Regions from separate parts of the Gordonia iterans genome, predicted to be linked through region 2. Evidence: predicted binding sites of a transcription regulator. Region 2 holds the regulator's gene; the other holds the start of a gene.
The links. The regulator LexA, encoded in region 2, represses DNA repair genes until DNA is damaged. The targets are predictions, from matches to a motif close to CGAACANNTGTTCG.

Region 1 (3,215 bases), 850 kb from region 2:
GTCATCGGGTCGGGATTTTCGCGAGGGCAGTCGACCCAGGAGATGTCAGGCGGCTGCCGCGAGGCCGTCCGATTGGCGAGCCTTCCATTCCCAGGCCGCGTAAATGACCTCTGTGGCGTAGCCGTAGTTGCACGTACTGCCGCCCCGCGGAGTGACACCGTCGGACTCGACCAGGGTGTCAGCCTTCCAGTTGCGCGGCGCAGCGTGGAGGGGCGCGGTGATCAGAAGCCCGCCCTGCGTTCCGCGGAACGCGAAGCGCTGATCGCCGAGCGCCTCGATCGAGAATGCTCCGTGGTGGAGTGCCCGATGGTGTGCGCTGCAGAGCAGGATCAAGTTGTCCGGGTCGGTGGTACCGCCGGAAGACCATGCCTTGACATGGTGAATGTGAAGGTGGCGGGAACGACCGCAGCCGGGAGCCTGGCACGTGCGGTCACGCATGAGGATCGTGCGGACCAGCGCCGCGTTGGGGACCCGCCGCTTGCGACCCCACCACAGCACTGGACCCAACCGGCGCCCGCCGACGGTGACGTTGTCGCCCCGGTCGTGGCCGATCGACCGGATCGACGCGCCGCATTCGACTTCTTCGCGTTCCGCGGAACGCAGTTCCGGGCCCTCGTCGACGGTGGCGGTCTCGTCGACTTCGTGGATGAGGATCTCGGCACCTGCCGCGACCTCGGGCATGTCGATGGCGCTCGACATCGTGTCGGCCATGGCGATGAGCGCCGGGGCGATGTTGCCGGGGATGTTGCGCCACAGATCGGTCGCCCGCCCCGGGTCTCGACTTCGCTCGACCAGCGAGGGGTGCTCGACCAGCGAGGGGTGCTCGACCGGCGAGGGGTGCTCGTCCGGGGAGGTCTGGCCGGGATGCGAAGGGGGCTCGGGCGGCACAGGAAGGTCGGGGTCGTCCAGGCCGCGGGTACGTTCGTACTCCGCTCGGACTAGTGCCGCGAGCACATGGGCGCCGTCCACGGCGTTGAGAGTGATGGACAGGGACAGCGTTCCGTTGTGGTTCCACGTCCATTGGCCCCAGGATTCGGGTGCGGGCGGTTCCTCGTCGGGATCGTCGGCGTCGTCGAGGGCCTCATCGACGTCCCGGATTCCCCGGCAGAGCTTCTCGACCTGCGCGGCGCTGGCGGACTGAGCGAAGGCGACGAGTTCCGGTTCGCGCTCGGGAGTGGCGACGCGGGTTATCGCGCGCACTTTCGAATACGACAGCCGGCCCAGACCGAACTCGTCGTGGATCAGGGGGAGGTCCCGCAGAGATCGTGCGATCCGGACGTGCTCTTGCGCGGTGCGCAGGCTGATCCCGGCGCGCCACACCAGCCAGTGAGCGCAGGAGACGATGCCGTCGTGCATCCAAGCTTCACGTTCGTCGAACTCGGCGAGGTAGTCGAGCATGCGGGCGGTCAGCGCAGCGATCTGAGATGCGTAGCCGACGACGCGTTCGGCGAGCTCGTCGTCGTTCAACTCTGCGGCAGGGATCCGATCGAAGAGGTCGTTGTGCATGGTGGATTACTCCTTATCGAACTGATGTTCTATAAGAAGGCTAGCTCTGCCCTACGACAGATCCGACCCTGTCGGTACGTGCGGCTACGGTGTTCCACATCGAGGCGACCTGCGGCGGTATCGACTGAGGAGGCGACATGGCGAACGGTAGACAGAGTGGCATCGGTGTGGTGCTGGGTGTGGTCGCCGCGCTGCTCGCGATCGGGATCGCGGTGTTCGTGACGTTGATCGTGAGCTCGAGCAACTCGGAGGAACGCGCGGAGCCGCCGGTCACAGTCACCGAATCCGTGGTGGTCCAACCGTCGACCACGACGTCGATCCATGCACCTCCTCCGTCCCAGGTGCAGCCGTCGGGTTCCTTGGTGGTCCAAGGAGGTCAGTGCTGGGAATCCGAGGCCCGAAGTTTCGGGACCTCCGCCAGTGGTCAGAGTCTCGTGTGCATCTACGGGGGAGCCGGGGGATATCGCTGGGTGCAGCATGCACCCAACTCCGGCGAAGTCCACAACATCGGCGACCCGTGCAACCATCCGGACGATCAGGTCGCGGTCGATCCTGAGGGCAAGGTGATCATGTGCGGCGGACCGAACTCGACCTGGTCCGCCGGTCCGTAGTCCTGTCACGCCAGAGTCCTGTCGTGCCAGCCGAGCGTTTCGACAACCTCCTCGCCCTTGCGGGCTCGGAGGTGCTCAACGAGCGAAGGGGGTGCTCAACGAGCGAAGGGGGTGCTCAACGAGCGAAGGGGGTTCTCAACGATCGAAAGAGGGGAGGTGCTCAATGAGCGAAGGGGGTGCTCAACGATCGGCGTGGTTGTGCGCGGCTCGACTGATCGTCTCCAGGACGCGGGAGAACGTCGGGGCGGAGGGATTCACGATGGAGCCGTGGTCGGTGTCCGGGAGCAGGATGAACGTGCCGTCGCCGCCGTCCTTGTTCACCGCGTCGACGTAGTTCCTGGAGACCACCGCGGGCACCACGTGGTCCTTGTCGCCGGCCATCGCGGTGATCGGGATCGCCGGATCGATGTTCTGGATCGGATCCACGGACTCGTACCTCTCCGGTACCTCGTCGGGCGTGCCGCCGAGAGCGGCGACGATGCGGTCGTCGCCCATCCGCACGGCGGTCCGCATGTCGAGCGGGCCGGCGAGGGAGACGACCGCGGTCGGCCGGTACTTGGGTTTGGCGCCCACCTCGTCGTCGTTCAGCTTGTGTCTGGTTCCGGCCCACATCGCGAGCTGGCCGCCGGCGGAATGTCCCACGACCACAGCATCTGCGGTATTGATCGCCGGATTCGCGCGTGCGACCTCCGGAACGAAGTCGACCGCCGCGGCCACATCGGAGAACGTCTGCGGATACCCGCCGCCCGAACCCAGCCGCCGGTACTCGATGTTGTAGACGGCCAGCCCGCGCTGAGCGAGCCGCTGCGCGAAGGTCACGAACACGTCAGCACCGATCTCCGACCGCCACGAACCGCCGTGGATCAGGATCACCAGCGGGACCGAGCCGTCGTCGCCGGTCTCTTTCGGCATGAACAGGTCGACCCAGTTCTGTGAGTGGTCGCTCTCGCCGTCGGCGACCGGATACACGTACCTCTTCGCGTCGACGTTCGACGACGCGATCACCTCGGCGAACTGCTCCGGCGCCTCACTGGCCGGGATGGGTTCCGGGGCCGCCTGACCGTCGACGGTCTCCGAACAGCCCGCGATGAGCGCGAG
Region 2 (3,215 bases):
ACCGGTACACCGATGCGAAACGCAGATACGCGACCTCGTCGAGTTCACGCAACGGCCCCAGGATGGCCAGGCCCACCTCGTTGCTCGGGACCTCCGCCGAACCCGAGGAGCGCACGGTGTCCTCGACGGCCTCAGCGAGCTTGGCGAGCTTGTCTTCGTCGACATGCCGACCCTGGCACGCCCGGCGCACGCCCTTCATCACCTTCTCACGAGAGAAGGGTTCGGTGACCCCGTTGCGTTTGACCACGGCGAGTACCGCCGACTCGACGGTCGTGAAACGGCGCCCGCATTCGCTGCAGGACCGTCGCCTGCGGATCGCCATACCGTCGTCCGACGCGCGCGAATCAACCACTCGGGTGTCGTCGTTCTTGCAGAACGGGCATCGCATGCACTCAGGGTACCTGCCCGTCCACCGCAGTACTCGGCCGCTCACCGTCTCACCCTTAGCGGTAGGCAGGCACCAGCAGAGCCTGCCCGGGGCGCAGCCCGGCGGTCTGAAGATCGTTCAGCTCGCGCACGGTGGCGATCACCGCTGCGGTCGGCTCCTCGGGGGCGATGCGCGCAGCAAGTGCCGCCAGCGACTCGCCGCTGCGCACGTGCACCACCTCGGTCGCAGCGGGTGCACCGGTCGCCGCGTCCGAGTAGTCCTCGCCGACCACGCCGAGCACTGCCACGACGACCGCACAGCCGACCCCCAGAAGCAAGCCGGCGGCCCAGCGCCGGCGACGCGCGATCGCCGGGGCGACCGCGCTGTGCTCGACGAGGCCGCGGTGACGCGCGCGGCGCGACCGCTCCGAGCGGCGGCTGTTCGAACGACCGCTCTTCGGACTCCCGGTGGTCGAACGGCCGGTGTTCGAACGGCTGCCGGAAACGTCGTGGGCACCGCCCGGGTGTCCTGTACCGCTCGTCCGAATCGGAGTGTTCGCGCTCAGCCGCACGGCGCGCCGGTGCGTCTGGGGACTGCGACCGGTGGTCAGGCAGCCCGCGGATTCAGTGCCCCAGGACTCGGTGGAACGGCTCAGCACCACCGGAACATCGCAGGTCATCGGGCTCGCGTCGCAGTGCGCTGCGCGCTCCTGGCCGGTGCGGTCCGCGCGGGTCTTCAGCGACTCGGTCATCGAAACTCCCATCGTTCGTGTGTTCGAAGAACTCTTGTTCGACAGTTAACACCACGGGTCCGACAAAAGTCGCGACACGTCGAACAAATGTTTGAGTTCTGTGACCTACTCGACTAAATTGTGAACCGACCGTACGAGAATCAAGCACGAGGAAAGGACCGGCGATGACCGACGGACCCAAGAGCCTGTCGAAGGTCGACCCACACCTGTCGACCGCGACCCTGGAGGCCTCGCTGACCCAGCGGCAGCGCGAAGTCCTCGAGTACATCCGTTCGTCCGTGCGGGAACGCGGCTACCCGCCGAGCATTCGGGAGATCGGTGAGGCCGTCGGCCTCACCTCAACCTCGTCCGTGGCGCACCAGCTGCGCACCCTCGAGCGGCGGGGGCTGCTCAAGCGTGACCCGCACCGGCCCCGTGCGGTGAACGTGCGCGACGATCAGCGCACCCCGCCTCCGGGCGCCGATGCCACGGCCGAGCCCGATCGCCCCTCGGCCGCCTATGTCCCCGTGCTCGGCCGGATCGCCGCCGGCGGTCCGATCCTGGCCGAAGAGGCGGTCGAAGACGTCTTCCCGCTGCCCCGGGAACTGGTCGGCGAGGGCTCGCTCTTCCTGCTGCGAGTGGTCGGCGAGTCGATGATCGACGCAGCCATCTGCGACGGCGACTGGGTGGTGGTCCGCCAGCAGAACGTCGCCGAGAACGGCGACATCGTCGCCGCCATGATCGACGGCGAGGCCACGGTCAAGACCTTCAAGCGGGTCGACGGTCACGTCTGGCTGATGCCGCACAACGAACACTTCGAGCCCATCCCCGGCGACGACGCCGCGGTCCTCGGCAAGGTCGTGAGCGTACTGCGCCGCGTCTGAGCGAGTTCGGAACCGTCAACCGAGGACGGCGCGAGCGGCGTCGCGCGCCCCCGCGGCGCTGTCGGCGGCGACCGCCGCCCTCGCCGCGGCCCGACACTGATCGAGCGTCACCGATCCGAGCTTGAGTCCGACGGCGGGCGCCGCCGCCGGAGCCGAAGAGAGCGATGTGACCCCCAGGCCGACCAGAACGCACGCCAGCAGCGGATCGGCCGCCGCTTCACCGCAGACGCCCACTGGCTTGTCTTGCGCTGTCCCCGCTGCTCCGACGCGCTCGATGAGGGCCAGCACAGCCGGCTGCCAGGGATCGGTGAGCGCGGCCAGCTCCGGCGACATCCTGTCTGCGGCCATCGTGTACTGCGTCAGATCGTTGGTGCCGACCGACACGAAGTCGACCTCGGCCAGGATCTGATCGGCCTGCACCGCCGCCGAGGGGACCTCCACCATGACTCCCGGGACCAGCCCTCGCTCGCGGACCAGTGCTGCGAACTCGCGGGCTTCGGCGACGGTGGCGATCATCGGCGCCATCACCCAGGGTGCAGCCGTCGCAGCCGCTGCGGCCGCGGCGATCGCGTCGAGCTGATGGATGCGGATCTCCGGGTGCGGCGTGGCGATGCGGTTGCCGCGCACCCCCATCGCCGGATTGGCCTCATCCGGATGGTTCACGAACTTAAGCGGCTTGTCCGACCCGGCGTCGAGCGTCCGGATCACCACTTTGTCACCGTCGAACGCGTCGATCACCGCTCGGTAGAGAGCAGTCTGTTCGTCGACGCTCGGCTCGTCCCCGCGATCGAGAAACGCGAGCTCGGTTCGGAACAGGCCCACACCCTCCAAGACCCCCGGTTCGGCGGCGGCCCGGGCGGAGGGTCCGTCGGCGACGTTGGCGAGGATCAGCACGCGGTGACCGTCGGACGTCTGCCCCGGCCCCTTCCACGCCGAGGCGGCCGCGGCCGCCTCTCGCGCCTTCGCCACCGCTGCGGCGACCTCCTCGACGTCCGGGTCGAGACCGACGACGCCACGCTCACCGTCGACGAAAGCCGTGCCCCCGGTCGGAATCCGGTCGAGTTCGGCGATCGCCACGACACACGGGATACCGAGTTGACGCGCGATGATCGCCGTATGACTGGACGGTCCGCCGAGCCGGGTGGCCAGTGCGATCACGCGAGCGGGATCCAGTCCGGCGGTGTCGGCCGGCGCCAAGTCGTCGGCACACAGGATCGACGGCTCGTCGGGGTTC

Region 1: the regulator LexA is predicted to act here: its motif matches at 1,524-1,537, upstream of C6V83_RS05775 (HNH endonuclease signature motif containing protein).

Annotation. Positions count from the first base shown of each region.
Region 1 covers NZ_CP027433.1:1,242,070-1,245,284, forward strand. Annotated here, with positions in the region: partial or broken gene C6V83_RS05770 (NAD-dependent formate dehydrogenase) at 1-5, opposite strand, end outside; gene C6V83_RS05775 (HNH endonuclease signature motif containing protein) at 46-1,506, opposite strand; gene C6V83_RS18680 (hypothetical protein) at 1,644-2,117, shown strand; gene C6V83_RS05785 (alpha/beta hydrolase family protein) at 2,298-3,215, opposite strand, start outside.
Region 2 covers NZ_CP027433.1:2,094,048-2,097,262, reverse strand. Annotated here, with positions in the region: gene nrdR (transcriptional regulator NrdR) at 1-388, opposite strand, end outside; gene C6V83_RS18720 (LysM peptidoglycan-binding domain-containing protein) at 444-1,118, opposite strand; gene lexA (transcriptional repressor LexA) at 1,283-1,981, shown strand; gene C6V83_RS09605 (putative PEP-binding protein) at 1,997-3,215, opposite strand, start outside.